2 regions of the Nocardia iowensis genome follow, and region 2 is predicted to be linked to the other one. Evidence: predicted binding sites of a transcription regulator. Region 2 holds the regulator's gene; the other holds the start of a gene.
The links. The regulator HspR, encoded in region 2, represses chaperone genes until heat shock. The targets are predictions, from matches to a motif close to ANNTGAGTNNNNNNNACTCANNT.
Positions count from the first base shown of each region.

Region 1 (15,526 bases), 340 kb from region 2:
ATAGTACTCGCCGCGAAACGGCACGATCCGGAAGTCGTTGCGCAGCCCGGCCATTCGAGCCAGCCGATCGGCCTGCAAGCCGCCGCAGACCACGAGGGTGCTGGCCGTCCACGCGCCCGCCGGTCCGGCCGCCGTGACCGCGGCGTCGGTCTCGGTGAGCGAGGTGATCTCGGCGCCGAACACGAGTTGCCCGCCCGCCGCCCGGACTTCGTCGGCCAGTGCGCTGGTGATCCTGGTGTAGTCGACGATGCCGGTGTCCGGAACGAACAAGGCGCCGACGCCGGTCACCCGCGGCTCGCGCCTGCGGAGTTCGGCGGCGTCGATCAATTCGACCGCGACACCGTTGGTTACCGAACGCTCGTGCAACGCCAGCATTCTGCGCTGCTCGGCAGCATCGGTGGCGACCAGTAGTTTGCCGCAGACCTGAAACGGAATCCCATGCGCCGCAGCGAATTCCTTGGTCCAGCGGGCCCCGCGCCGACACAGCCGCGCCTTCAGGCTGTCCGGCGGATAGTAGATGCCCGAATGGATGACGCCGCTGTTGTGCCCGGTCTGATGGGTGGCGAGCGCCGCCGCCTTCTCCAGCAGCACCAGGGACGCGCCGGGATGGCGATGCAGTATCCGATGCGCCGTCGCCACTCCGACGATGCCACCGCCGATCACGCAGAAGTCATAGGTGCTGTTCGGCATAGCGAGAACAGTAGGCCGAGAATTAAACCGCGACGCTGGGTTCCGTGCCACGCGGTGCCGACGGCTTGATCGCCTTCGTCGGTGCTGAGCCCGATTCGGGGACGGTGGTCGATCCGGGAATGGTGGACGTGGCGTTGCTCGACGCGCTCGTATCCGGCGCCGACTTCGTCTCCGATGCCTGCGGCTGGTTGAGTCGCAGGTCGTATTCGCCGAGTGACGGGTCGGTCAGCATCAGCACCACTTCGCCACTGCGCGTGTCGAATTCGGTGCGCAGCTGGGTAATGCTCGGGTTTCCTTCGGATCGGCCCTTGGCAGGGTCGGACTGCGGGACGCCCGTCAGCACGGTGAACGCGTTGGTGTCCACGGTGATCGCGATCGTGTCGGATCGGACGGTGGCAACCTGCGCCCCGATGTAGGTGTCACCGAGCCGCCATTTTCCACCCAGGGGGGAGGACGGCTGCCGTACCACCGTCGAACCACTATGCGGGTCAGCCGCTTTCGGGCTCGGTACGGGCAGGTCCGGCTGATGCCGGGCGAATGTCACCGGTAGTTCGTAGCTGCCACCGGTCAGCACGGCGTCCATCCACTCGGGATCGCTCGTCGCATCCTCGACCGTCGGCGCGGCCGGTGCGGCGTGCTCGCCGCCGGACCGGGTGGCATCGGCCATCTGGTTCACGATGTAGGTTCCCGCGACCACGGTGAGGCTGAGACTGGCGGCGCCGGCGAGCACGACAGCGGCGTGTCGCGCCATATGGACATGTCGGTGTGTTGTCACGATGCGTTCCTTCCCTCCGCCCCTGCTTCCCCTGGCAGTCGGCCCGCATCGTTGAAAGCCATACAGTTGTCCAGGTTACGGCGGGGCCGTCGAGGGCGCCGCCTCCGGGAGATCAGAATCACAGCGCCGCCGACGCCGCATCACCGACCGCCGCCGCAGCTCAGCGAACCGCCGCCGAATCGGTGGGGTGGTTTATGTTTCCAGTACCTCACCCGGGGGTAAATAATCCTCTAGCTGGCGAGCGTCATCCTCGACTGCCACATCGAGACACCCGGCCAATGGCGTCCGGCCGACACGAACGGCGCACCCAAGTGTGGCGCTCGCCCGCTCCCGAATCTTCGGACCGGGTCGGGTGTTGGCGACGGTCGGATGTAGTCATCCGGCCGTCGCTTCGTCTGCTGTTGTTTCAGCCGAACTGACCCGCAACCCGGCCCGCTCCCGTTGGTCCAGCGAAAGCCTGTGCGAGGGTGAGCCATTCCGCCGCGTCCCGACCGACCGCATCGATCGCGAGGTCGTCCGGATGGCGGCGTTGAGTCACCAGCAGGCAGAAATCGAGGGCAGGCCCGGTAACTCGCTGCGCGGCGTCCTCGGGTCCCCATGACCAGCTCGTGCCGTCGGGTGCGCCGAGCTCGACCCGGAACTCGGCCGAGGGCGGTGTCTTTCCGTGCACCGTGTACGCGAAATTCCTGGTCCGCACGCCGAGATGAGCCACCGTGCGCAGTCGCGCGGTCGGGGTGCGGCTGACGCCCATGGCATCGGCCACGTCTTGGCCGTGTGCCCAGGTCTCCATGATCCGTGCGGAGATCATCGAAGCCGCGCTCATCGGCGGGCCGAACCACGGCAGCTTGCTGCCCGCTGGTACCGCGCGCAACGCGTCGGTCAGCGACTTGCGGCCGCGATGCCACCGGTCGAGCAGGGCCGAGGGCGGTGCCGTCGACGCCTCCTCGGCGGCCTCGTCGACGAAGGTCAACGCCTTCGGCCCGGCCTCGGTGAGCAGGCGCTGGAAGCCGTCGGCATCGGCGGCGGCGAGCGTGGCGACCTCATCGGTCCAGGCCAAATGGCCGATCTGGTGGGCGATGGTCCAGCCGGGAGCGGGTGTCGCCCGGGCCCAGTCGGCGGCGGCCAGCGGGGCGACGATTCGTTCCAGATCGGCGCATTCGTCGGCGAAATCGGCGAGCAGCGCTTCGAGGTCAGCCATCAGTTCCCTGCCTTCGGTACGGCCGGGCACACCGCCTCGTGTGCCGTCGCGGATCAGCATCGCAGTGCCCGTAGAAAAAGGCAAGCACGCGTGCTTGTATTTCGGAAGACCGCCCAGAACGCCTTTTACCAGCCGAAAACGATCAAATGTGAGGCGCCGACAACCAGTCCGAGCAGCGCGCCGTGCAGATAGAGCAGCCACGCGTCCTGCTCGACCGACGCATAGAACATCTCCATGAACTCCCCCGGTGTCAGCTGGCGCAGCTTGCGCGCTGCGAAGACGTCGATGGTCTTGGCCTGCTCCCTGGTGAATTCCTCGTCCTCGACCAGGCTCGGCGCGAGGCCGACGGCGGCCCCGGCCGCGCCCAGCTTGAGGTTGTCGAATTGGCGGCGCCCGAGGGCGGCGCGCACGAACGAGGTGGTCGGGCCGAGCTGCCGGTGGATCTCGTCGGCGATGAGCCGTTCCAGCAGCTGGCGGGTCTTGTCGCCGTTCGGGCCGTCCAGCAGTTCCTTGGACAGGTTCGGCAGTGTAAGCACCTGATAGGCCAGGATGTGCGCGAGATCGGTCGCCGCCTGCGGCTGCCGCTTGGCCAGCAGCGCCTGCCGCCACAGGTACTTGTACCAGGGTTGCGGGTCGCCGGGCTCGAACACCATCTTGACCGCGATGACATTGACGATCACGCCGATCGCGGCCGACACCAGCAGCACGATCACCCAGCCTGGCACCCAGCCGAGCACCGGAATGTGGTGGTGCACATGCATATACAGCGCGAGCAGCAACCCGAACGGTGCGCCGAGCAAACCGATCCGGACCATGAAGCGCAGTTCCGGCGCCGCGATCGTGGTGGTCAGATCCTTGAGGATGCCGGGGTTGTCCTGCAGATACCGGATGACGAAGCTCTTGATGTCGATGAGCTGATCGACATTGTCGCCCAGTGATTCGAACGCGCGCCGCGAGAGCGCGGGCATTTCCCGGTCGACCCGCTGGTAGATGATCTGCTTGGCCGCACGCGGCACCGAGCGCCACAGGTCCGGGTTCTCCCGGTTCATCAGCTCGTCGACCAACGGTTGCACCTGTTTGCGGGCCAGCACCGCGACGTAATCGGCGATGCCGTCCAGGTCGAGTTCGTGGATGAAGTCGCGCGGACTACCGATCCGCATCAGCGCCTTGTCCACGCAGATGCTGGCCATCTTCTCGGCCCGTGCCGGGATGAAGCCCTGGAAGCCGAGTTGGCGCCCGTCCCCGGAGAAGGTCGGCAGCACCTGCACCCGGCGCGGGAAATACGGATACAGCAGGTGCAGTCCCGGAATCCGGATGCCACGAAACCGTTCCGGCCAGAACAACATCAGCACACCGGTCCAGTTGGTCAGCCAGCCGGCCAGCGCGCTGAAGATCGGGAACGTGACCAGATCGACCACGAACTTGGACTGGCCCGTCAGATCTTCCCAATCGATGAACACGCCGGCGGCGAGTGAACTCATCGATGGATCTCCCTAGGCTGAACCGGCGGAACCGCCGGTATGAGATATCAAGGCCCTCACATTGTCACTGTCCCGGAGCGAGTGTCAACGCGACCGGGACGGGGCTCGCGACGGTGCCTCACGGGGGAAAACGAAGACCCGATCGGGCACCGGCCTCCTGCACCCAGTCGAGCAGGATGCGCTGCCGTCGCACCTGCTGGCGTCGGCTGTGCTGACCGTTCATCCGTTCCGCCGCGCGGGCCCGGCGGCGGGATCGCCGCGAGAACAAGGTGCTCAGTTCGCCGGCCGGTGCGATGCCCGTGGTCACCGCCCAACCGACCACCGCCCGGAACCATTGCCGTTCGGTCCGCACCACCCAGGTGTAGATCACGGCGAAGATCAGGATGTACAGGATCGTCCGCGCGGCGATCGACCCGACCGGGACCCGCGCTGGGCTCGGCGCGTCCCAGCCGAAATGCAGTGCGGCACCGAGCAGATAGAACATCACGAAGACCTGGGCGCGCCGTCTGCCCGGCCAGTCCGATCGAGCCACCGCGAGCACGATGCCGATACCGGCCAGGCCGGTGAGCATCCAGTGCGAGGTGATGCCGGTGAGCAGCCGCACGACGCCGACGAGCACCGCGTTCGCCGGATCGTCCTGCGCGGACAGCAATCCGGCGTTGGCCTCGTAGGTGATGTTCTCGACCACCTGGAAGCCGAGGCCGGTGCAGCCGCCGAGCAGCAGTCCGTGGATCGGCCGATTCAGCAGGGGACGAAACAGCCACGCGACCGCGAAGACGCCGACGCCCTTGATCGCCTCCTCCACGATCGCCGCGGAAATCGGTGCCTGCCAGTTCATGGCGAACGCGTCACCGGCGAGATTCTGGATCACCCGCATGTTGTGATCGTTGGCGAACATGGCGATGCCGGGGCCCGCCAGCGCGCCCCACACGAAGCCCATGATGAGCGGCGTTCTGATCCGCCGCCGCGCCCGGAGGCGATCCAAATGCAGGATCAGCGCGCCGAATACGACGAGGGTCGCGAGGGTGAACGGCAAGCCCGCCAGCATGTCGCGCCAGGTCAGTGTTGCTACGGGGGCCAGTTGGAGGATCAGCCCTGACAAGCCGAGAATCGAGATCAGGCAGTACGTCCACAACAGCGCCGACCTCGGCTGGAACCAGCTCATCGGCGCACCGTCAATGTCTCCAGCACCTGCGTTAGCTCGGACAGGGTGGCGTCGTCACCGGCCAGCACCAGCGTGACCGCCAGTTTGTCGTTGCCGACGATGGCGCACACCCCGGCACGGTCCGAGCCGCGACAGGTCGGGCCACTGAAGCCGTTGCCCGTCTCGACCTCCCCACCGTCGAAGTACGCGTCGAACCCTTGTACGCCGAGCACTTTCAGCCGCCACCCGGTGGCCTCGGTGAAATCCGTGACCCCGCCCACCACGCTGACCGCGAGCCGCGACCCATCCGGCGCGGTCAGCACCGCGGTGGTCTGATCACCCGTCGGCCTGCGCTGCCACCCGTCCACACCGGAAAAGCGCACCGTGTCCGGCTCCTCCCCCGGCGCCGTCAACTCGATCTCGCCCCCTCGGTCCACCGCCGTCTCCCTGATCGGCACCAGCGCCGCGAGCACCGACGGCCCCGCGATCAGCGCACCGACCACCGCAAGCACCACCCCCGCCGGTCTCCAGTCATTCCCCCTGCGAGCCGGCTGGCTCATACACCTGCTCCCCTCGGCGGTCTCACTCCTGGGCGCGCTCTACCGAGAAACTGCCACCGACCAGCGGCGCAGCCGGATCCACGATATGCCAGGCAACACCATTTCCGCGGGAACCCGAAGACCGCCATCTCCGACAGCGTCACCGGTCGCCCTCGGACAACCCGCCGTCACGAGCGGTGACCCATACGAATTCGCGCGGGGCCGCTCCGCGACCGTGCCAGCGAGACTCCGACTTCGCCCACAGCGAACGATGGGCTAGGGGTGGAACAAACGTGGCGGGGGTGGGGTTGAGTAGGCATCGCTCAACTTTTGGAAGGGTCGAACACGTGACTACACCTCAGAACCTGCCGGTGCTGTTCCTGACCGATCCGATCGTGCTGCCGGGCATGGTCGTGCCCATCGAACTGGACGAATCGGCGCAGGCCGCCATCGACGCCGCGCGCGCCGCGAAAACCGAAGCCGTGCTGCTCGCGCCGCGGCTGACCGAGGGCTACGCCTCCTACGGTGTGGTCGCCACCATCGAACAGGTGGGCCGGATGCGCGGCGGTGCGCCCGCGGCGGTATTGAAGGCCGAGCGGCGTGCCAAGATCGGGCACGGGGTCACCGGTCCGGGTGCCGCGCTGTGGGTCGAGGCCGAGCCGGTCGAGACGCCAACGCCGGACGGCAGGACCAAAGAGCTGGCCGCCGAATACAAGAAGCTGGTCGTTTCGGTGCTGCAGCGCCGCGAGGCCTGGCAGATCATCGACGCGGTCAATCAGCTGACCGATCCGTCGGCGATCGCCGACACCGCGGGGTACGCGCCGTACCTGACCGACGATCAGAAGCGTGAACTGCTCGAAACCCCGGACGTGAAGCAGCGGTTGAACACGCTGATCGAGTGGACCAAGGACCACATCGCCGAGGCCGAGATCACCGAGAAGATCAGTGACGATGTCCGCGAGGGTCTGGAGAAGAGCCAGCGCGAGTTCCTGCTGCGCCAGCAGCTCAACGCGATCCGCAAGGAACTCGGCGAGGACGAGCCCGACGGCGCCGACGACTACCGCACCCGGATCGAGCAGGCCGACCTACCGGACAAGGTCCGCGAGGAGGCGTTGCGCGAGGTCGGCAGGCTGGAGCGGGCCAGCGATCAGAGCCCGGAATCCGGCTGGATCCGGACCTGGCTGGACACGGTGCTCGAGCTGCCGTGGACGGTGCGAACCACCGACAGCACCGATGTCTCGGCCGCCCGCGCGGTGCTGGACGCCGACCACCACGGCCTGGACGAGGTGAAGGACCGCATGGTCGAGTACCTGGCCGTGCGTTCGCGGCGGGCCGCGCGCGGGCTGGAGGTCGTCGGCGGGCGTGGCTCCGGCGCGGTGCTCGCACTGGTCGGTCCGCCCGGCGTCGGCAAGACCTCGCTCGGTGAATCCGTGGCCAGGGCCATGGGCCGCAAGTTCGTTCGGGTCGCACTCGGCGGCGTGCGCGACGAGGCCGAGATCCGCGGCCACCGGCGCACCTACGTCGGCGCGCTGCCCGGCCGGATCGTCCGCGCGATCAAGGAGGCGGGTTCGATGAATCCCGTTGTCCTGCTGGACGAGATCGACAAGGTCGGCTCGGACTTCCGTGGCGACCCGGCGGCCGCGCTGCTCGAGGTGCTCGATCCGGCGCAGAACCACACGTTCCGCGATCACTATCTGGATCTGGACCTCGACCTGTCCGACGTGCTGTTCATCGCCACCGCCAATGTCATGGAGACCATCCCCGGCCCACTGCTGGACCGGATGGAGCTGATCACCGTCGACGGCTACACCGAGGACGACAAGGTCGCTATCGCCCGCGACTTCCTGGTGCCGCGGCAGCTGGAACGCAACGCGTTGACCGCCGACGAGGTGACCGTCACCGACGCGGCACTGCGCGAGATCGCCGCCAACTACACCCGGGAAGCCGGGGTGCGGCAGATGGAGCGGCTGATCGCGAAGGCGTTGCGCAAGGCCGCGACTCGCCTGTCCGAGGTCGGCACCGACTGGGCCGCAGCCGAATCCGGCACAGCCGACGCTGACACGGCCACGGTCGAATCCAGCGTGACCGAACTCGGCTACGGCGCCGAGTTGGGTTACGACGCCCTGCTGAAGTCCGAAACGTCCTCCGGCAGCGTCGAAACGCTGACGATCGACCTGGCTGATCTCAAGGAGTACCTGGGCCGCCCGCGCTTCACCCCCGACTCGGTGGAACGCACCGCGGTGCCGGGTGTGGCGACCGGACTCGCGGTCACCGGCCTCGGCGGCGACGTCCTCTACATCGAGGCCAATGCCGCGGAGGGTGAGCGCTCGCTGACCCTGACCGGCCAGCTCGGTGACGTGATGAAGGAGTCCGCGCAGATCGCGCTGACCTACGTGCGCTCGCACCTGGAAGAGATCGGCATCGAGCCGTCGGTGCTGGATCGCAATATCCACGTGCACTTCCCGGCGGGCGCGGTCCCCAAGGACGGACCGTCGGCGGGCGTCACCATGGTCACCGCCCTGGTGTCGCTGGCACTGGGCAGGCAGGTGCGCGCCGATGTCGGCATGACCGGCGAGGTCACGCTGAACGGGCGGGTACTGCCGATCGGCGGCGTCAAGCAGAAGCTGCTGGCCGCCCAGCGCGCCGGGCTCAAGACGGTGTTCATCCCGGCTCGCAATGAACCGGACCTGGACGAGGTCCCGGCGGAAGTGCTTGCCGCACTGGAGGTCCGCCCGGTCGCCGACGTGGCCGACATCCTGGCCTACGCCATCGAACCGGTCGCCGAACCGGCGTTGGACGGCCCGGCCTTCGCGGCCACCGCCTGATCGCCCACCACTAGGCCGGGCACGGAACGTTCTCCGTGCCCGGCCTGGTGCGTGTTCAGGCGAGGAACGAGGCCACCGGCGGTGCCACGAATTCGGCAGGCGCGCCGTGGTCTTGGCCCTCGAGCACGGTGAGCCGTGCCTCCGGCAGCAGCTCGGTGAGCCGAGTCGCGGTGTTGCGGAAGAACTCCGGGCTCGCGTCGCCGAGCAGCACGAGTACCGGAACATCGACGGCGCGGACCAGGTCGAGCGGGATCACCCCGCCGGTGTCGGAATCGCCCATGATGGCAAGGTCATAGGGCATGGTCGGCGCCACCGCCTGCATCCCGGGGTCCTGACTGGAGGCCTGCGCCGCCTCCGGCGGAGCTCCGGCCGCGGTCAGGAAGATCCGCACCGCTTCGGCGGGTCGATTCTGTTCGACGGCCGCCGTTACCTGCTCCGCGAGTTCTCCTGCGCTCCTTTTACTTTCGTCGCTGTCGTCGCCGTAGGGCGGTTCGTGCAGCACCAGCTTGGTGATCGGCACTCCTGCCGCGGCGGCCCGCAATGCGAGACCGGCACCCGACGAGTGCCCGTACACCGCGGCCTTGCCGCCTAGTTCGTCGATCAACGCGGCCAGGTCCTCGATCTCCCGCTGCACCGCGTACGGCGCGGTGTCGCCGCTCTCGCCACGGCCGCGGCGGTCGTAGTTGATCACGGTGAACCGTTCGGCCAGCCGGGTGGCGAGGTCGTGCGTCATCGGCCGCGAGCAGAACATCCCGCTGACCAGGACAACCGGTGCGCCATCGCCGAATCGGTCGAATGCGATCCTGGTTCCGTCGGCGGAGGTCACGAAATCTGTCACAGCTTCTCCCTTTCGTCACCCATGCAGACGAGGCAGGCCCGGCGAATTAATCGGTGCCCCGGCAATTCAGGCGGCGTTGTCGGTCAGGTCGCGTTCGACCGACCGTGTGATGCCCTGTGCCACCGCGCACAGCACCGGTTCGGCATCGGCACTCTCGGCGTAGATCTCGCAGCGGACCACGGCCTGGCGCCGGGTCGCCCCGGTGACGGTGGCCACGGCGCGCAGCCGAATTCCCGCGGCGGGGCGCAGATAGGTGATGGTGAAGCCGCCGGTGAGGACGTTCGCGCCGAGCGCGGTGCCCGCGGCGAAGGTGAGCGCGTTGTCGGCCGCGTAGGACAGCACGCCGCCGTGCACGAAGCCGAACTGCTGGCCGAGTTCGGGGCGGATGGGGATGACCAGTGTGACGGTGCCGTCGCCGAATTCGGTGATTTCGGTGCCGACCAGCTCGGCGAAGGGTTGCGCGGCGAGCACCTTCTTGGCGAGGTCGATATCGATGGTGGAAGAAGTCATCAGTTGCCTTTCGTTCGCGCTGGTCCGGACCGGCCCGGACGCGATAGTTCTTGGGATGGGGCCTGTTTCACGGCCGGTGCTCGGCCGTGCGCAGCGTCAGCCAGGCCGCGTCGGCGAGTTCGTCCGCGACGTCGGTCGGAGCGGCGAGCATGTCGCCGCCGAGCCACTGCCGCGAGTACTCCTGCGCGGGCCCGAGCCACAGGGCGTACACGAGGTCGAACGAGAGATCACGCACCGCGCCATATCCCGCGTGTGTGCGCCACCACCGGACCACGTTGCGCATGAACTCGCGGTTACTGTCGCTTTCCCGCACGCCGGGCGGCCGCGCGGAGGTGAGAACCTTTGCGCGGTACTGATTCTCGGCGACCCAGCGCAGATGTTCGCGCACCCCCGCCGTGATTCCCGCCTTGGCGTCGGCGCTGTCGCCCACCGCGGCCCAGAAGTGCTGCTGGTAATCGACGAGCGCATTGGCCCAGACCTGCCGATACAGATCCGCCTTGTCCGGAAAGTGGTGATAGAGAGCGCCGACGCTGGCGCCCGCCGCGTCCCGGATCTGGTTGAGCGTCGCCTCCAGCGCGCCTTGTTCCGCGAACTGCCGCTCGGCCGCCAACAGCAACCGATCTCGAATCTTCATATACAGAATTTAGTTCTGTTTTTTGGACAACGCAATGGCCGACGCAGGAACGGACGGCCCAGGAGAAGGTCAGGCAGGCCGTGGTCGTCCCCGCAGCCACTCCAGGAAGGAACGCCTCGGACGGCGCGGGTACTTCACGATGAGCCCGCCGGAACCGACTCGGCCGTCGATGCGAAGCAGCGGCGCGCCGGGCAGTACCGGCCCGGTGGCCTTGTTCCGCACGTCGCCGCTTTTGGTCTGCACCCGGTCGACGTCGACCAGCCAGCCGCGCGGCACGATCAGCTTGATGGTGCCGGAGCCGACGGACGCGTGCAGCACCACCTCGCGATGGGGGCAGAGGGTCTGGGTGAAATTGATTTTGATGGTGCCGGAACTGCATTCGGCGGTGATCTCGGCGGGCACGATCCACTGACCGGCCTTCGTGCGCGACCCGCTGCCGATGCGCAACTCGATCGGCTCCCGCGCCATGGCGTGCGCAGGCAGATCCGCCGTGACGGCCATCAGCTCATCGGTCGTCCGCGCCGTATAGACCGTGACGAGCCGTCGGTCCAGCTCCATCAGATCGAGTCGCCCCTCTTCGACCGCGAGGTGCAGCTGCCGTGCGGCGATTTCCCGGTCGGCGTGCCCGACCCGGACGGCAGGCGGCGGGGCGGGCTTGTCCTGTGCATCGGTCATCGGGATGCTCCCCCTTTTCATGCTCACCGAAATCGTAGGCCGGTTGCCGCACCCGCGCACCGCCGTCAGCGGGCCATCGGAGCGGAATGCCGGCTGCTTGTCACCCCGGTGCGGTATGACGGTCATATGGCCAGGTGGCTGTTGCATGTCGATCTCGACCAGTTCCAGGCGGCGGTGGAGTTTCGCCGGCACCCGGAGTTGCGCGGCCTGCCCGTCATCGTCGGCGGCAACGGCGACCCGACCGAGCCGCGCAAGGTGGTCACCTGTGCCTCCTACCCGGCGCGCGCGTTCGGCGTCCGGGCCGGGATGGCGTTGCGTAGCGCGCAGCGCAAATGTCCCGAAGGCGTGTTCCTGCCCCTGGACATGGCCTGCTACGAGGAGGCGTCGGACGAGGTCATGTCGCTGCTGCGGACCTTCCCCGGCCGCGTCGAGGTGTGGGGCTGGGACGAGGCCTTCCTCGCCGCCGACACCGACGACCCGGAGGCACTGGCCCGCGAGATCCGCGGCGCGATCGAGCAATTGGAGCTGTCCTGCTCGATCGGCATCGGCGACAACAAGCTCACCGCCAAACTGGCCACCGGGTTCGCCAAATCGACCGGCAAGTCCGCCGCCGGACCGGCCACCGATGCGGGCGCGGCCGCCGGCGTCTTCCGCCTCACCGCCGCGAACTGGACCGAGGTGATGGCACACCGCCCGACAAATGCCCTGTGGGGCATCGGAACCCGGATCGCCAGTCGCCTCGCCGACCTCGGCATCAGCACCGTCGCCGACCTGATGGCCGCCGACCGGCAGCGCCTGGCCGCCGAATTCGGCCCGACGACCGGCCCCACCTCTGGGTCCTCGGCCACGGCAAAGGCGACACCGACGTCACCACCGAACCGCGAGTCCCGGTGGGCCGCAGCAAGTCCGAAACCTTTCCTCGTGACCTCACCGATCCGGCCGAGATTCGCGACCAGGTCGCGCGGCTGGCCACCGAGGTCGCCGAGGAAATGGCCGAAGCGGGCCGCATCGGCACCCGGGTCTCGGTGACCGTCCGGACCAACACCTTCTTCACCCGGAGCAAACAAGAAAAGCTGCCAGCGCCCACCATCGATCCCGCCGAAATCGCCGAAACCGCGCTCCGCATCATCGACCGCTTCGACATCGACCGCCCCGTCCGCCTCCTCGGCGTCCGCCTCGAACTCGTCCCGGAGTAGTCCGCATCCCGTCTGTGTCAGCCGCACACACAAGCTGTGCACCCCGACAACGCGGGCGTGCGACAGACGTCGGGATCTGTCCAGGTGGGCGGCAACGCTCGTATGCTCGTCGGCATGGAGTTCTGGGCGATGGTGGCGCATGAATCTGACGGCGGGATCGTTCTCACCAAGCAGGAGGTGGGCGAGGAATTCCTCGGGCCGGGTGAGGTGACGATCAAGGTGCACTTCTCCAGCGCGAACTACAAGGACGGGCTGGCGATCACACCCGGCGGCGGGGTGGTGCGGAAATATCCGATCATTCCCGGCATCGATATCACCGGCGAGGTGGTCTCCTCCGAGGACGACGATTTCGCCCCCGGCGACCTGGTGGTCGCACACGGCTACGACATCGGGGTCGCGCACCACGGCGGGTACGCCGAGTACGCCAGGGTGCCCGCCGACTGGGTGGTGAAGCTCGACGGCCTGAGCCCGCGGGACGCCGCCGCGCTCGGCACCGCCGGTTTCACCGCGGCGCTGAGCGTGCAAGCCCTGCTCGACCGGGGACTCACCCCGGAGGCGGGCGCGGTGCTGGTCACCGGTGCGACCGGTGGTGTCGGCAGCGTGAGCATCGACATCCTGTCCGGCCTCGGCTACGAGATCGTCGCCTCCACCGGCAAGACCGACGCGGGCGATCTGCTCAGCGAACTCGGCGCCAACGAGGTCATCGGCCGCCTGCCCGAGGATCCCGAAGCCAAGCCGCGGCCGTTGACCAAGGCCCGGTGGGCCTCGGCGGTGGACAGTGTCGGCGGCAAGTCGCTCGCCTACATCCTCAGCGCCATCGGCTACGGCGGCGCGGTCGCGGTCAGCGGACTGACCGGCGGTTCCGACCTGCCGACCACAGTCATGCCGTTCATCCTGCGCAACGTCGCCCTGCTCGGCATCGACTCCGCCTTCGTGCCGATCGAGAAGCGCCGCGAATTGTGGACCCGCCTCGGCAATGAGCTTCGACCACAGCACCTTTCGACGCTGACCCAGTTCGCGCCGGTCACCGACGCGTCGAAGGTCCTGCAGTCCATCCTCGGCGGCACCCACACCGGCCGTACCGTTTTCAGCGTCCTCGGCGAATTCTGAACGGACCGAAAAGACCTGCCCGACCAGCAGTGCTGATCGGGCAGGTTTTCGCTGAATTCGGTTGTCCTACTTGACCAGTGCCGCCTCTTCGAGCGGGCCATCCACGTCCGCCGGGGCGGTCTTGTTGTTGCGCATGACGATCAGCGCGACGATCGCACCGGCCAAGATTCCGGTGCCACCAGCGAGGAAGCTGGTCGACATGGCGGTGGTGAAGGCCTCCCGGGCGACCGCGACCAGCTCGGTGTCGCCGGTGCGGGCGGCCAGGGCCAGCGCGTCGCCGATCGAGGTGCGGGCGATCTCGGGGGCCGAATCCGGCATGTTGCCGGTGAAGGTGCTGGCCAGAATGCTGCCGAGCACCGCGATGCCGAGGGCGGCGCCCGCCTGCTGAATGGTGTCGTTCAGCGCGGACCCGACACCCGCCTGCTCCGCTGGAACGGCGCCCATCAGCGCGGCGATCGCCGCGGGCTGCGCCAAGCCGGCACCGGCCCCGAGCACGATCAGCGCGACGGTGAGCACGCCGAAGCCGCTGTCCGGGCCGAGTCCGGCCAGCAGGCCGAGACCGACGGACGAGACCAGCATGCCGGTGACGGCAAGCGTGCGGTTGCCGACCTTGCTGCCAAGGCCCGCGCCGAGCCCGTTGAACACGATGGAGGCGGCCATCATCGGGATGAAGGCCAATCCGGCCTCGGTGGGCGAGTAGCCGAGCACGAACTGCAGGTACTGGGTCAGCACGAGCAGCAGCCCGCCGTTGGCGACCTGGACCAGGGTGAGCGACAGGCTGCCACCGGCGAAGTCACGGTTGCGGAACAGGTTCAGCGGAACCATCGGATGCTCGACCCGCTTCTCCCACACCACGAAGGCGACCAGACTGACGACGGCGACGGCCATCGTGATCAGCGTGGAAGCGTGATCGAAACCGCCCTTGGGGAATTCGATGATGGTCCACACCAGCGCGGTCATCCCGATCATCGACAGCAGCGCACCCGGCACGTCCGGCGCGGTCCACGGTCCCTTCGATTCCGGCATCAGCACCAGCGCGGCGACAATGGCAATGGCGGCCACCGGAATGTTGATCAAAAACGCCGCGCCCCACCAGAAGTGCGCGATCAGCACGCCGCCGAGCACCGGTCCGCCGACCAGCCCGAGCACCGAGGCGGCGCTCCAGAAGCTCATCGCCTTGCGCCGTTCCGCGTCGTCGAACACGGTGATCAGGATGGACAGCGTGCTCGGCAGCACCAGCGCGCCACCGATGCCCATCACCGTGCGCGCCGCGATCAACTCGATCGCGCTCGTGGCCAGCGTGGCGCCGAGTGAAGCCACGCCGAACAACACCAGACCGATGATCATCACCCGGCGCCTGCCGAACCGGTCGGCGAGACTGCCTGAGGTGAGCAGCAGGCCCGCGAACACCAGGATGTAGGAATCCAGGATCCATTGGATGTCCTGTGCGCTCGCGTTCAGGTCCTCGGCCAGCGGCGGTACCGCCACGGCCAGCACGAAGTTGTCGATGACCAGGACCAGCGTGCTGAGGCACAGCACGATCAGAATCCACCAGCGCTTCGGATTGCGGGTGTCCATCGCGTCCATCGGAAACTCTCTTCTCACGGTGTTGCGTACGGTGTTCTCTTGTTGCGAACACAGTACGCATCGTTTCTGGCTGTACGCAAGTGCGAACATCGTGCGCTATGCTCGGTGGCAACGGAAGGAGTCGACGTGGCCGTCGAAAAGCAGCAGATCGGATCGGTATGGACGCGACCGCGCCGTGGCCGCGAACAACCGGCTCTGACCAGGGAACAGATCGTCGCCGAGGCGGTCGGCTTGCTGGATTCCGAAGGCATGGAAGCGCTGACGATGCGCCAGCTCGGCGCCCGGCTGAATGCCGGTGCGACCTCGCTCTACCGGCACGTCGCC
Region 1 is NZ_CP078145.1:8,869,533-8,885,058, reverse strand. It holds gene lhgO (L-2-hydroxyglutarate oxidase) at 1-690, opposite strand, end outside; gene KV110_RS41005 (hypothetical protein) at 713-1,465, opposite strand; gene KV110_RS41000 (TIGR03084 family metal-binding protein) at 1,872-2,663, opposite strand; gene KV110_RS40995 (DUF445 domain-containing protein) at 2,789-4,144, opposite strand; gene KV110_RS40990 (PrsW family intramembrane metalloprotease) at 4,263-5,309, opposite strand; gene KV110_RS40985 (hypothetical protein) at 5,306-5,848, opposite strand; gene lon (endopeptidase La) at 6,175-8,652, shown strand; gene KV110_RS40975 (alpha/beta fold hydrolase) at 8,708-9,490, opposite strand; gene KV110_RS40970 (PaaI family thioesterase) at 9,557-10,000, opposite strand; gene KV110_RS40965 (TetR/AcrR family transcriptional regulator) at 10,068-10,634, opposite strand; gene KV110_RS40960 (DUF1707 SHOCT-like domain-containing protein) at 10,704-11,309, opposite strand; partial or broken gene KV110_RS40955 (DNA polymerase IV) at 11,436-12,505, shown strand; gene KV110_RS40950 (oxidoreductase) at 12,620-13,615, shown strand; gene KV110_RS40945 (MFS transporter) at 13,682-15,202, opposite strand; gene KV110_RS40940 (TetR/AcrR family transcriptional regulator C-terminal domain-containing protein) at 15,329-15,526, shown strand, end outside.
Region 1: a site for HspR is predicted at 6,134-6,156, ahead of lon (endopeptidase La). Genes of this name have one in related genera too.

Region 2 (15,526 bases):
CGCCTACAACGGTGCGGCCTGGCACCGGGGCCTGGAGGAGGGCTGGCGCGACATCACCATCCTGATCTCCGCGTCCATGGCGATCGGCGCGAATTCCGACAAATCCCAGCCGTACTGGGAGGCGACCGTGGTCGGCCATCGCCGGGTGCTGGAGGACCTGGCCATCGTGCGGCTGCAATCCGAGAGTCCGATCCCCTACCAAGCCGGACAGTACGTGCCCCTCACGGTGCCGCAGCGCCCGAAGATGTGGCGCTACTTCTCCCCGGCCATCCCCGCGAACCCGTACGGCGAGATCGAGTTCCATATCCGCAAGATCCGCGGCGGCTGGGTGAGCCCCGCCATCGTGAACGAAACCAGGGTCGGTGACCGCTGGCAGATCGCGGGACCGCTCGGCGGCTTACACGTAGACCGGGACAGCGGTCGCGATGTGCTGATGATCGGTGCGGGCACCGGCATCGCGCCCTTGCGCGCTCAGTTGATCGAGATGGGCCAGCGCGGCATCAACCCTCGGGTGCACTTCTTCATCGGCGGCCGCTACCCCTGCGATCTCTACGACGTGGAGAACATGTGGCAGCTCTCGCAGAGCAATCCGTGGCTCACCATCGTCCCGGTCTGCGAGCAAAAGACCAATCCGTGGTGGTATCCCCATCCACCACAGGAAGAGCCATACGGCATGCACCGGCGGTTGATCGGTAACCTGGGCGCCGTGGTCGCGAGCTTCGGCGCGTGGGCGGACCGGCAGATCCAGATCGCCGGGTCGGCGAAGATGATCGCGGACACCCGACGTGCGTTGATCGCGGTCGGTACTCCGGAGCACATCATCAGCTCCGACCCTGTGTGATGAAGGAGGCCCCGATGGGGACGGCAGCCGACGGAGTCGGTGGGGCGGGTAGGACGCCGCGGGACCCGAGTGCGCTCGGCAACGGCGCACATCAGCCGCCCGAGTGGACCGCAACCGTGGTCGGGCACCATCGAATCCGGCACGATCTCGCGGTGATCCGGCTGATCGGCGAATTCGTCCCGTTCATCGCGGGCCAGTCCGTCGAGGTCACCGTGCCGCAGCAACCGAGCATGCGACGCAGATTGTCCCCGGCCCTGCCGCCGTCGCTGGACGGCAAGCTCGAATTCCATGTGCGCACCGTGCCCGGCGGCTGGTGCAGCGGCTCCATCGTGGCCGACACCCGGCCCGGTGACGAATGGCGGATCCGGGCACCCCTCGGGACCTTCGCGGTCGACCCGGCGGGTGACGAAGTGGTGATGATCGCTGGCGGCACCGGACTCGCCCCGATGCGGGCGCAGATTCTGGACCTGGCGCGCGAGCCGGAACCGCCGCGCACCTACCTCTTCTTCGGTGGCCATACCCCGCGCGACCTGTACGCCTCGGACATGCTGTACCTACTAGCCGGTGAATTGCCTTGGCTCACCGTCATTCCCGTGGTGGAGAGCCCGGACGATCCCGGCTGGGAAGACGAGTGGTACGAGCGCAGCCGCGTCGCCATCGGCTTCCCGCCGGACGAGATGCTCTACGGCACCCTGGCCGAAGTCGTCGGCTCCCACGGGGCGTTCGAGAATCATCAGGTGCTGGTGTGCGGCTCGCCCGCCATGGTCAATGCCACGGTCGATCAGCTGCTCGCCACCGGAACTCCGCCGGAGCGAATCCAATTCGAAGGGTTATAGGCCCGCCGTACTCGCCGGAATCCGGCCACGATACTGGGCGCGACCGGATTCCGGCGGAGTCCGGGATAACGGGAGGGGTCGAAATCCCGGACGGCCGGTCAGAACAGGGGGTCGTGGCGGATGTTCTTGGTGAGCGTCCCCGCGGCCATCATCCGGAACTTGGTGGTCTGCACCATCGAGGGTGAGCCGACGATCTGCACGTCCCGGTCGGCCCAGGGGCCGAAGCTGGCGACCACCTTGCCGATCTGGCCGGTCAGCCGCGGCTCCAAGCCCGCGTAGGCGGGCGCCAATTCGCCGGAATCGGTATACCACCAAGGGTTTTCGTCGTGTTCGGTCACCGGCGTCACGGTCAGCCAGCGGTTGGCGACGGCCAGGCTGTTGAGCGTGTCCAGGTCGTAGAGATCGCACGGATGATGCCCGCCGACGAACAGGTGCACCTTCGGGTTGGTCCGCCGCTGCGCCATCGCCATCAGTTGGGCTCGCAGCGGCGCGATGCCGGTGCCGCAGCCGACCATCAGCATCTTGCGCTTGGTATTGCGCGGGATGCCGAGGCCGCCGAGCGGGGAGCCGAGCAGCCACTGGTCGCCGAGGGCGGTCTGGCCGACGATAGCGGAGCTGACCCAGCCGCCGAGCACGGCGCGCACGTGGAATTCGATCTCCCCGTTGGCATTCGCGGGCACGGCGGGCGACATATAGCGCCACATTCGCGGCCGGGACGGAATCTGCACGCTCAGGTATTGACCGGCGGCATATTGCATCGGCTGGTCCAGTTGCAACCGCACGACGGTCAGATTGCGCAACACTTCGCGGCGTTCCACGACGGTGCCGGTCCAAACCGGCGGGGTGGTTTCCTTCTCCGCGGCACCGATCATGGTGTCGCCGATGATCTTCAGGCCCTCGTCCCACGCCCGGTCGACCTCGTCGGTCCACATCTCGGTACCGGCGAACACCCGCATCGCGGTCTTCAGTGAGACGGCGACCGCCGTGTAATGCGCAGGTTGCACACCGTATTTGCGATGATCACGCCCGAGCTGGGCGAGGAACGGCAATAACTTGTTGGGCTCCTCGAGCCTATCCAACGCGTAGGCGATGGCCTTGACAAGGCGATCTCGCTGGGCATCCATGGCTGCCGGGAAGAAATCGCGGACTTGGGGGTAGTCGGTGAAGAGGATCGCGTAGAACGATCGCGCTAATTTTTCCGGCCCCCCTTCCTCCGCAGCAACCGCCTTGAACGTAGTTCTGATCAAAGCGACAGTCCGCGAATCCATTTGTGTCACAACCCCATTTCGCGCTCGAACACAAACTGAGCCGGCGAGTGAGGTGCTGCGGGACACTCGTCAGCAGCCGTTGCCAAGGAGTGTAGGCGAGGTTAGCCAGCTACGGAATCCTCTGTTTAAACAACAAGCGTGTAATTCCGGTTAAACGAGGACACTCGGCGCAAAACCCCGACTAAACAGACTGAAAGACCGTAATAAACGGTGAAATCAGTCATAGATACACTGAATATGCAAGGCTCGCTGTGAAAGTTTCGCTCCGATAAGAGCTTCGGAGCGACCGCACGGCAACATTCCAGAGCGGCCAACAGGTTCGGCCGAGCAACCGGCACCCGCACCGCCGCAGGGGCGCGGTGAAATGTGACGGGTCACCGATCATCGAAACCGGCCACCCGGTAGCGCTGTCGCGTACCACGTCTCGGCTTACCGTCGGCTACCCTGCGGAAACCACTGCCCGGACCCAGCTTCGGGCCCGTGACCTCGGCTCACTATGCGTGCACCGAGGCCACGGGCCCGATTGTTTGCCAGCCGTATTCAGTATTGTTGCGCCAAGGTTGAGCGCTCAAATATTACGGCGATTACGGGGTTGCCACACCACCAGTGCGGTACTGCGTTGCGGCGGCGAAAGATCGGGCCGATAACCCGCTCGCAGCCGGTCCAGCTCGGCCGATAGTTCGGCGACGCGCTGCTGCAATTCCTCGACCTGGTTGGTGAGTTCGATGATGCGCTTGATGCCCGCCAGATTGACGCCCTCGTCCTGGGAGAGCCGCTGCACCTCGCGCAACAGCTCGACGTCCCTGGCCGAGTAGCGTCGACCGCCGCCCGAAGTGCGTTGTGGGGTAACCAATCCCAGCCGGTCATAGGTGCGCAAGGTCTGCGCGTGCATGCCCGCCAGCTGGGCCGCCACCGAAATCATGAAGAACTCGGCACGCGACCCGCCGGACGCCTGCTTCGGATCATTGGACATCAAGCACCTGCCCATCCTGCCCGTGGATCGAATCCGCTGGCCTTCTCCGCCTCCGCATAGCGCCGGAGCGCCTCGGCCGCATTGTCGTCCAGTTTCTGCGGTACCGCGACCTTGACGGTGACCAGCAGGTCACCGGCGCCGCCGCCGCGCTTGGGCACGCCACGGCCGCGTACCCGGAGGATACGGCCGTCCGCGGTGCCCGGAGGCACCTTGACGCCAACGCGCCCTTCCAGTGTCGGCACGGAAACCGTTGTGCCGAGCACCAATTCGCTGTAGCTGACCGGCAGCACCAGGGTCAGATCGTCGCCGTTGCGGCCGAAGACCTTGTCCTGGCTGACGTGCACGCTGACGAACAGGTCACCCGAAGGCGCCCCGCGCAGACCCGCCTCGCCCTGTCCGGCCAGCCGAATCCGTTGTCCGTCACTGACTCCCGGCGGAATCCGCACCGTGATGGTGCGTGTGCGGTTCTGGATGCCGCTGCCGTGGCAGTCGACGCACGGGTCGTCGATGATCGAGCCGGTGCCCCGGCAGTCATCGCACGGCTCGCTGAAGCCGAACGCACCCTGGTTGCGGCTGACCACGCCGGTTCCGTTGCAGTGCGGGCACACTCGCGGGCTGGTGCCCGGCTTGGCGCCGCTGCCGTGACAGGTGGTACACGGCGACGGACTTGTCATCCGCAGCGGAACCGTGACGCCCTGCGCGGCTTCCCGGAAACCGAGTGTCGTCTCGGTCTCCACATCGGCGCCGCGGCGCGGCCGGCTCGTGGTGCGGGTGCCGCCCCGATTGAACAGGCCGCCGAGCAGGTCACCGAGACCACCGTCGCCGGCGCTCGCGCCGCCGAAGATGTCGCCGATGTTGAAGTCCTGCGAAAAGCCACCGCCCGCACCGGGTGTGAACCCGCCGCGCGGATACCCGCCACCCGCGAACAGCTTGCGGGTGTCGTCATACTCCTTGCGCTTGGCCGGATCCGACAGCACCGCGTGTGCTTCGCTGACGGTCTTGAACCGCTCCTCGGCTTTGGTATCACCGGGATTGGCGTCCGGATGCAGGTCGCGAGCGAGCTTGCGGTACGCCTTCTTGATCTCGTCCTGCGAGGCAGTGGAGGAGACACCCAGCTCTTTGTAGAAGTCCTTTTCGATCCACTCCCGTTGACTCACCGGATATCTCCTCCTCTCGCAGTGTTGGATGTGCGGCGTTCGCGGGGCCCTTGGTGGTCACGCTGTGCTACCACCGCCGGCCCCGACGCTCGCGCCGCTACCTCAGTGTTTGTTCGCGTCGGCATCAGCGTCCGATGCCTCTGCCTGATCGGCTGCGGGCTGCTCGTCCGCACCCTGATCTGCCACGCCATCGGTTACCCCGACGAGCGCGTGCCGAAGCACCCGTTCGCCGAACCGATAGCCCTTGCGCATGACGACGCCGATCACCGGATCGTGCCCGGAACCCTCGTGCTGTACGGCCTCGTGCAGGGTCGGGTCGAAAGGCTCACCCGCCGAACCGAATTCCTCCAGTCCCTGCTTGTGCAGCGCGGTGGCCAGCTTGTCGGCCACCGACTTGAGCGGTCCGGCGTCCAGGTCACCGTGCGCCCGTGCCCGATCGAGATCGTCGAGCACGCCGAGCAATTCGGTGACCACGGCCGCCTTGGCGGTGTCGATCGCGGTCTTGCGGTCGCGTTCGACCCGGCGCCGGTAGTTGGCGTATTCCGCGGTCAGCCGCTGCAGGTCGGCGGTGCGCTCGGCGAGCTCGCCGCTGATGGTGTCGGCCAGGACGTCCGCACCGGCCGCACCGTTCCCGCCGTCCGGCTCGGGCCCCGCGGCGGCACCGTCGGCCGCCGCGGGCTCACGCACGTCACCCGGTTGGTCGCTGTGCGGGTCCCGTTCCTCCGGATCAATCCTGCGATTGTCGACGAAGGTGATCGGCTCTTGCTCGGAGTCGCGCTGCTCCGAATTGTTGCCGTTGGTCACTTCTTCTCCGTGTCGACCGGTTCGTCCACAACTTCGGCATCCACGACCTGGTCATCGGCGTCGGCGGCCGACGAGCCATTGCTCGACGCGGCCGCATCGTTGGCGGACGCCTCGTAGATGGCCTGGCCAAGCGCCTGCGACTCGGTCGCCAGCTTCTCGACGGCCGCCTTGACCGCGGCGATGTCGGTGCCCTTGAGCGCCTCGTTCGCCTCGGCGATGGCCGCCTCGACCTTGGACTTGATGTCCGAGGGGACCTTGTCCTCGTTGTCCTTGATGAACTTCTCGGTCTGGTGCACCAGCGACTCGGCCTGGTTGCGGGTCTCGGCCTCCTCGCGGCGGGCCTTGTCCTCGGCGGCGTGCGCCTCGGCGTCCTTGACCATCCGGTCGATCTCCTCCTTGGACAGGCCGGAGCCGTCCTGGATCTTGATCGTGTTCTCCTTGCCGGTGCCCTTGTCCTTCGCGGTCACGTGCACGATGCCGTTGGCGTCGATGTCGAAGGTGACCTCGATCTGCGGCACGCCGCGCGGGGCCGGCGGGATGCCGGTCAGCTCGAAGGAGCCGAGCAGCTTGTTGTGCGAGGCGATCTCGCGCTCACCCTGGAACACCTGGATCTGCACCGACGGCTGGTTGTCGTCGGCCGTGGTGAAGGTCTCCGAACGCTTGGTCGGGATGGTGGTGTTGCGCTCGATGAGCTTGGTCATCACGCCACCCTTGGTCTCGATGCCCAGCGACAGCGGGGTCACATCGAGCAGCAGGACGTCCTTGACCTCACCCTTGAGCACACCGGCCTGCAGCGCGGCGCCGACGGCGACGACCTCGTCCGGGTTCACGCCCTTGTTCGGCTCACGACCACCGGTCAGTTCCTTGACCAGATCGGAAACGGCGGGCATACGGGTGGAGCCACCGACGAGCACGACGTGGTCGATGTCGGCGACGTTGATGCCCGCGTCCTTGATCACGGACTGGAACGGCGCACGGGTGCGGTCGAGCAGGTCCGAGGTGATCTTCTGGAACTCGGCGCGGGTCAGCTGCTCGTCGAGGAACAACGGGTTCTTGTCCGCGTCGACGGTGATGTAGGGCAGGTTGATCGAGGTGCTCTGCGAGGAGCTGAGCTCGATCTTCGCCTTCTCGGCGGCCTCACGCAGCCGCTGCATCGCCATCTTGTCCTTGGTCAGGTCGATGCCGGCACTGGCCTTGAACTTGTCGACCAGCCAGGCGACGACGCGCTCGTCCCAGTCGTCACCACCGAGGTGGTTGTCGCCGGAGGTGGCGCGAACCTCGACGACGCCCTCGCCGATTTCCAGCAGCGAGACGTCGAAGGTGCCGCCACCGAGGTCGAAGACCAGGATGGTCTGTTCCTTGTCGCCCTTGTCCAGGCCGTACGCCAGCGCGGCCGCGGTGGGCTCGTTGACGATGCGCAGCACGTTCAGGCCCGCGATCTGGCCCGCTTCCTTGGTTGCCTGCCGCTGGGCGTCCTCGAAGTACGCGGGAACGGTGATGACCGCGTCGGTGATCTCCTCACCGAGGTAGGCCTCCGCGTCGCGCTTCAGCTTCATCAGAGTGCGCGCGCTGATTTCCTGCGGGGTGTACTTCTTGCCATCGATCTCGACGGACCAGTCGGTGCCGATGTGGCGCTTGACCGAGCGAATGGTGCGGTCGACGTTGGTGACGGCCTGGTTCTTGGCCGGCTGGCCGACCAGCACCTCGCCGTTCTTCGCGAAGGCGACGATCGACGGCGTGGTGCGCGATCCTTCCGAGTTGGCGACGACGACCGGTTCTCCGCCTTCGAGTACGGCGACGACCGAGTTCGTGGTCCCGAGGTCGATTCCGACCGCACGAGCCATTGTTGTTCCTCCTATTTGACGTACTTATCGGTGTCGGTGCCGGGCGAGTGTCGCCCTGCGGCCAGGTCTCCCTGTGCCGCGGGACCTCGCCCCAAGCACCTGACGGAGCACGGTCCCAGCAACGCTGAGCGTGGTCGGCTCAATCCTGCCCTCGATTATCTCCGAGGTCAACTCAAACTTGAGTCCGACACACTCAACGTCGTCGAATAGCTCAACGGCTGACCGGCGCGGATCATTCCCGAACCCCGGCACAAATCTTCGCTGTTGCGATTTCGGCACCGGGCCGAGCCCGACGACTCGTGGTGCAATGGCACGCGCGGCGGGTGTGAGCCCGACGGAAAGGAGTTGCCCAGTGTCTGCGAAGACCCGGTCATGGTGGGGTTGGGGGAACGTCGAGGATGCGGTTGTCGGGGCGGAGCGGGCGGCGCTGACGGCGCGGGTCGCGGCGATACTGCCCGGCACCGATCTGACCGCGCACGAGCCACCTGCCATCGCCTCGCTCGCCCTGCCGGAACCGCGCATCGCGGTGCCGGACGCGCTGACCGGGCTGGTTTCGCTGGACCCCGCCGATCGTGCGGCGCACGCGCACGGGCAAGCGTTCCGCGATGTGGTGCGGAATCTGCTCGGCGACGTGGGCACTCCGCCCGATCTCGTCGTCCGGCCACGACGCGAAGCCGATATCGTCGATGTGCTCGACTGGGCGAGTCGCGCCGATGTCGCCGTAATCCCGTTCGGCGGCGGCACTTCCGTGGTTGGCGGAATAGAGCCGCGGTTCGACCGTGACTTCGCCGGGGCGGTGAGCCTCGATCTGGGGGCGCTCGATCGGGTGCTGGAGATCGATACCACCAGTCGCGCGGCCCGGATTCAGGCCGGCGTGTTCGGGCCGGCGCTGGAAGACCAACTGCGCGAAGCGAAGCTGACCCTGCGGCATTTTCCGCAATCGTTCGAGTTCTCCACACTCGGCGGCTGGCTGGCCACGCGGGCCGGTGGGCACTTCGCGACGCTGTACACCCACATCGACGATCTCGTCGAGTCGATGCGGGTGGTGACCCCGGCGGGCATCAGCGAATCGCGCCGGTTACCCGGCTCCGGCGCCGGCCCCGCACCCGATCGGATGTTCCTCGGCTCCGAGGGAACACTCGGCGTGATCACCGAGGCCTGGGTGCGCTTGCAAGACCGGCCGCGTTGGCGCGCAACGGCTTCGGTGCACTTCGACGACTACGGCCACGCGGTCGCCGCCACCCGCGCCATCGCGCAGTCCGGCCTGTACCCGACCAACTGCCGACTGCTCGATCCCGCCGAGGCATTCCTCAACGCGGGCGCGGCGACCGCGGGTGGGGTGCTGGTCATCGGCTTCGAATCCGCGGATCACCCGACCCGCCCCTGGATGGAGCGCGCCGTCGACCTCGCCGCGGCGCACGGCGGCGCGCTGCCGGAACCTGTGCGTTATTCGGATTCGAGCACCGCCCCCCGCACCGGCGGCGCCGCCGCCGACACCTGGCGCTCGTCCTTCCTGCGCATGCCCTACCAGCGCGACGCCCTCGCGGCGCAGTCGATGATTACCGAAACCTTCGAAACCGCCTGCACCTGGGACACATTCGAGGCGCTGAAAGCCGCCGTGACCGCCGCGGCGAACGAGGCGATCCGCGCGGTCGGTGCGACCGGCGTGGTCACCTGCCGGTTCACCCACGTCTACCCGGACGGCCCCGCACCCTATTTCGGCATCTACGCCGCAGGGCGGTGGGGCAGCACGGTTGCCCAGTGGGATGAGATCAAAGTTGCTGTCTCGGAGGCGCTGTCGGCCGCCGGTGGCACGATCACGCACCATCACGCGGTGGGCCGGGACCATCGGCCGTGGTACGACCGGCAGCGTCCGGAACCGTTCGCGCTCGCGTTGCGGGCGGCCAAGTCCGCCCTCGACCCGGCAGGCATCCTGAATCCTGGTGTGCTGCTCTGATTCGGGGCTCACCTCGAACCTGTCCCGTGATTCGGGTGCATGCCGACATCGAGCCGGGAGACTCCGCTGGGAAGTCCCGACTCGATCTCGACCTTCGGCTCAAGCTGACTTTCAGGTGTGTACGAGTTGCTCGGGGGCCGCCTCGGTGACTCGAACCGCACTGCGGCGCAGGCCGGTCGCGGCGATCACGCCCGCCAGGACCGCGGCGACGACCGGAACGATCAGCGCGGTGCGCAGCCCGTCCATCCCGACCTTGCCCGCATCGACCGCAGCCACATTCACCGCGGTCACCACCGAAATTCCCAGCGCCGCGCCGAATTGGATTGCGGTGTAGAGCAATCCACCGGCCAAGCCGTGCTCCTCGGCCGCGATATCGTCGGTCCCCGCGATCGTCAACGGGCCGTAGACGAGGGCGAAGGCAATCGCGAGCAGCAGCATCGTCGGCAGCATCGCGAGGTAGGCCCGGTCGAGATCGGTCGGCAAGAACAGCGCGTAGGCCAGCGCCGCGATCACCGCGCCACCGAGGATCACCCGCACATTGCCGAACTTGCGCACGAACCATGGCGTCAGCAGCGGCGCCAGCACGGCGTCCAGACCGAGCACCGCCATCGCCAAGCCGGTCTGCACCGTGCTCCAGCCCCGCAACTCCTGGAAGTACAGCGTCGCCAGGAATTGGAACCCCATGAACGAGCCGATGAACAGCACCGCGACCAGGTTGGTGCGCACCAGCGAAGCCGACCGCAGGATGCCGAGCCGGACGAGCGGTGCGGTGGCGCGACGCTCGTTCGCGATGAACAGTGCGAGCACCGCCGCACCCGCGAGGAAGGTCGCGACAGTCAGCGCCGGGCCGTCACCGGGATGTTCCAGCCGGACGACGCCATAGACGAGCAGCAGCATCGCACCGGTCACCCCGAGCGCGCCGAGCAGATCGAAGCAGCCCCGAACACGTTGCGGCACACCGGAATCCCGAACCAGCGCGAACGCCGCCACCAACAGCACGGCCGAAACCAGCACCGGAACGAAGAACACCCAGCGCCAGCCGAACGCGGTCAACAATCCGCCGACCACCATGCCGAGCGAGAAACCGCCCGCCGCGACACCCGCGTAGAACATCAGCGCCTTGTCCCGCACCCGGCCCTCGGCGAAGTTCGTGGTGATCAGGGAGAGCCCGGCGGGCGCGAGGAAGGCCGCGGCCACCCCGGTCACGAAGCGGGCGGTCAACAGCATCCACCCGGTGGTGGCGAATCCGCCGAGGCCGGAGAAGACAAGGAATACAGTCAGCCAGAACAGGAACATCCGCCTGCGGCCGAGCAGGTCGGCGGCGCGGCCGCCGAGCAGCACGAATCCGCCGTAGCCGAGCACATAGGCGGACACCACACCGCTGAGCATCCCGGTTGACAGGCCGAGTTCGGCCCGGATCGACGGCAGCGCCACATTGAGCATCGCGACATCGATGCCCTCCAGGAATATCGCACCGCACAACACCGCGAGCACGCCCCAGGCACGGCCGGACATTTCCGTAAAGACCTCGGCGGCTCTGGTTTTCACCATCACGACTCCCCAAACAGACTAGGTTCCCCACAGTGGGGTCGGTTACCTCTTGATACCGATGGCAAGTCTGGGGCAGAATCGACCACCATGGAAGAAGGCACTTCGAAGTCACCAGGGAACTGCGGGGATACCGCCGCTGACTACGACGTTCTCCAGTGGGACACCAGGGTCGACTGCGAGGTGCGCCAGATCCTCGATCGCGTCGCCGACAAGTGGTCGCTACTGGTGATCGCGCTGCTGGATCAGCAGAGTCTGCGGTTCACCGAGTTGAAACGCAAGATCGACGGCGTGAGCCAGCGGATGCTCACCCGCACGCTGCGCCACCTCGAACGCGACGGACTGGTCGAGCGCACCGTATACCCGACGGTGCCGCCGCGGGTGGACTACGCGCTCACCCCGCTCGGCGCCAGCCTGCACACTACGATCAAGGCACTGGTCACCTGGACCGAGGGCCATCAGAACGAAATCGCCGCGGCCCGCAACGCTTACGACCGCCGCGCCACCGAAGACGCACTCGCGGCCGTCTGATCGCACCACTGTCGATTCGAGGAGTTCGCCATGAGGGCTGCCGTCGTCACCAACGCCGAGTTCGAGGTCGCCGACCTGCCGACCCCGGTACCTGGGCGCGGGCAGGTGCTGCTCAACGTATCGCGATGCGGCATCTGCGGTTCCGATCTACATGCCCGCACCCATGCCGACGAGATCGCGGATTTGGCCGTGGCGACCGGCTACGACGCGTTCATGCGGGCAGAGCAGCGGGTGGTGCTCGGACACGAATTCAGTGGTGAGATAGTCGAATACGGGCCGGGGTGCCGGAAGCGCTGGCGGCCGGGCACGCCGGTGGTGGCGCTGCCGATCGTGCGGCACGGCAAGCAGCCGCACCTGACCGGGCTGTCGGCCGAGGCGCCGGGCGCCTATGCCGAACAGGTCGTGGTCCAGGAATCGATGACCATGCCGGTGCCGAACGGATTGTCCGCCGAACACGCCGCGCTCACCGAACCCATGGCGGTGGCCTGGCATGCGGTCCGCAAGGGGCGGGTCGGCAAGGGGCAGACCGCATTCGTGATCGGCTGTGGACCCATCGGCCTCGCGGTGATCTGCATGCTGAAGGCAGCGGGCGTGCGCACCGTGGTGGCCAGCGACTTCTCCCCGCGCCGTCGGGAACTCGCGACCGCGTGCGGCGCGGACGTCGTGGTCGACCCGGCCATCGACTCCCCATGGACCGCCGCGCCCGAGCGCGGCCGGATCAAGGGTGTCACCGACATTCTCAGCCTCGGCTTCGACACCATGGACCTGCTGCGCCGCGTCCCGAAGGTGCCCTGGTGGTACGCCTTTCGCTTCGCGCACACCTTGAACGCGGGCCCGTCCGGCCCGGTGATCTTCGAATGTGTCGGCGTCCCAGGGATTCTCGACCACATCCTCGCCGCAGCGCCCCCACTGTCCCGAGTGGTCGTCGTCGGAGTCTGCATGGAAGCCGACCGCATCCATCCGGCCATGGCCATCAACAAGGAAATCGAACTCCGCTTCGTCCTCGGCTACGACCCCGGCGAATTCCGCGACACCCTGCACATGCTCGCCGACGGCAAGGTAGACCCGACCCCCTTGATCACCGGCACCGTAGGCCTCGACGGCATCGAAACCGCCTTCACCACTCTCGCCAACCCAGAACACCACGCCAAAATTCTGATCGACCCGGCCAGCACCGCACGCATCCCGTAGCCGAGGTCAGTGGGCGGCGTCGAGGACTTCTTCGGCGAGCTTGTCGTCCAGGGTGATTCGGACCAGGGCGGCGGCCAGGTCGGCGGTGTGGTCTTTCGGGGCGAGGGCGGCGAGCTTGGCCGGGGTGGCGGGGAGCTTGATGCGGTTGGCGCCGCGCAGGGCGCGTTCGTCGAAATGCGGACGGGCCCATGGCCAGATGTCTTGGACTTCGCGCAGGTAGATATCGCTGCCGGTGGGGCCGATGCCCTGGAACTGTTGCAGGAGTTGGGCGGCGCGTTGGGGGTCGTGCTCGGCCTCTTCGGCGAGCTTGCGCAAGTCGCCGTCGTAGTGGTCGAGGACCTGAGAAGCGTTGGCGCCGAGGCGGGTGGCGGCGCTCTCGTCGTAGCGGCGGTAGTGGGCGCGGCCGAGCGCGTCGACGAGTTCCTGCCAGTCGGCGTCGGCGACCCGCTGCGGGGTGCGATAGCCGGTCGCGATCAACTCTCTGGTCGCGGCCACCGCGATGTCGGCGGAGATTCTGGTGCTCAGCAGTTCGGCGAGCATGAGCAGTTGGAACAATGGCGCGGGCTTGTCGGCCAGTTGAATACCCGCCTCGGCGGCGTACCCCGTCCCGGCTCGGTCCAGCAGCGCGTTCACTACTTTCTGTTGACTCATCGCGACCTCCTCGTTCGGGTACCGGTCGCGTACCCGACGGCACCGGATTCACACCGAGCGCCGCACATGCGTCCGAGTTACGAGGAAGGTGCATGTTCGTCGTTCACGGTTTGCGGGCCGGAGCGGTCTCGTAGGCGCGGTAGTCCTTGGCCGGAATGGTGCGAGCGACCTTTTGCGGAGCACCACCGATGAGGCCACGCCAGGGCAGGTAAGGCAGCAGACGGACATTGACGTCGCGCCACCAGATCATCGAATTGGTCGGCGGCGCATACCATTTGCCGACGCCCTCGGCGAAGGTCTGGCAGGCCTCGACCAGCGGCAGCAGCTCCTGCCGATACCGGGCGAAGGCGACGGTGTGGTCGCCACCGGCAGCGGCGAGTTCCCCGGCCAGGAGGTAGGCGCCGACCAGGGACAAATTCGCGCCCTGACCGGACAGCGGCGCCGCGCAGTAGCCCGCATCGCCGACCAACGCGATCCGCCCCTTGGACCAGGTGTCCATCCGGATCTGCGTCATGGCATCGAAGTAGAAATCCTCGGCATCGTCGAGATGTTCGAGCAGGCGCGGCACTGCCCAGCCGGCGTCGGCGAAGGTGTCCGCGACAATCCGCTTCTGCTGCTCGATGTCGCGGTAGTCGTAGTCGAGCTGGGCCGACTCGAAGGCGAAAATCGCTTTGGCTTCGGTGTTTCCGCGGGCACTGTAGCTGCCCGCGATCTTGCCGGGGAGGTTGTAGTCCAACTCCCAGTGGTCCAGTTCGAGCAGGTTCGGAGTGGTGTAGATCGAGATGTAGTAGCCCATGTGCCGGAGGAAGTCCGCCTCCGGGCCGAACACCAGCTTGCGGGTGTTCGAGTGCACGCCGTCGGCGCCGATGACCAGATCGAAGCTGCGCGACTCGGCCCGCGCGAAGGTGACGTGCACGCCGTTCTCGTCCTCGGTGAGCGAGGTGATGCTGTCCCCGAAGAGGTATCCGACATCGTCGCGGGTGGCCTCGTACAGCACCCGGGCCAGATCGCCGCGTTGGATCTCGCAGTCACCGCCCGCGCCGACACCGTTGAACACCTCACTGCTGATGTTCGCCCGCGGCTTGCCCGCGGCGTCGACATAGGAGGTGCCGCGCTTGCCGGTGCTGTGTTCGTGCACCCGCCCGAGCAGTCCCATCTTCCGAATCACCTCGGTGCCGGTGCCGAGCACGTCGATCGCCTGACCGCCGTCGCGCAGCGCGGGTGCGCGCTCGACGATCGTCGGGGCGAAGCCGTAGCGGTTCAGCCAGAACGCCAGCGCGGGTCCGGCGATGCTGGCACCGGATATGAGGACGGTCTTGGGGACTTCGCTACTCATGAGGAGAACTGTACGTATGTCTTAGGCATATGCGCAAGACAAATGCCTAAGACGGTTGCGCTAGCATGTCGGCTATGGGAAACCGAGAGGATCTGCTGGCAGGCGCGCGGCGCTGCCTGTTCGAGAAGGGCTACGCCCGCACCACCGTGCGCGATATCGCGACCGCCGCGGGCGGGGTCAGCATGGCGGCCATCGGCTACCACTTCGGGTCCAAAGAGGCACTGCTGAACGAGGCACTCGCCCAGGCGAACCGCGAGTGGGGCGTCGAACTCGAACGCGTGCTGACCGACGCGGCGCGGCCCGAGGCGACGCCGCTGGACCGGTTCGCGACGAACTGGACGGCGGTCATCGACTCGATCGGCACTCATCGCGGCCTATGGGCGGCCACCTTCGACACCATTGCCCAGGCCGGGCACGATCCGGCGACCAGGGATCAGCTCGCGGCCGGCCTGGCCGAGGCGCGCAGCGGTCTCGCCCGCCTCTTCGAGCACATCGACGAAGCCGACGAGACGAAGGGTCGCGCGATCGGCACCTTCTACCAAGCCTTACTGACCGGCTTGGCCGCCCAGTACTTGATCGATCCCGAGCA
Region 2 is NZ_CP078145.1:8,525,265-8,540,790, forward strand. It holds gene KV110_RS39380 (FAD-binding oxidoreductase) at 1-841, shown strand, start outside; gene KV110_RS39385 (FAD-binding oxidoreductase) at 856-1,677, shown strand; gene KV110_RS39390 (FAD-binding oxidoreductase) at 1,776-2,945, opposite strand; gene KV110_RS39395 (heat shock protein transcriptional repressor HspR) at 3,514-3,918, opposite strand; gene dnaJ (molecular chaperone DnaJ) at 3,918-5,075, opposite strand; gene grpE (nucleotide exchange factor GrpE) at 5,178-5,879, opposite strand; gene dnaK (molecular chaperone DnaK) at 5,876-7,723, opposite strand; gene KV110_RS39415 (FAD-binding oxidoreductase) at 8,031-9,680, shown strand; gene KV110_RS39420 (MFS transporter) at 9,792-11,231, opposite strand; gene KV110_RS39425 (winged helix-turn-helix transcriptional regulator) at 11,319-11,759, shown strand; gene KV110_RS39430 (zinc-binding dehydrogenase) at 11,790-12,950, shown strand; gene KV110_RS39435 (HhH-GDP family DNA glycosylase) at 12,957-13,601, opposite strand; gene KV110_RS39440 (FAD-dependent monooxygenase) at 13,705-14,937, opposite strand; gene KV110_RS39445 (TetR/AcrR family transcriptional regulator) at 15,012-15,526, shown strand, end outside.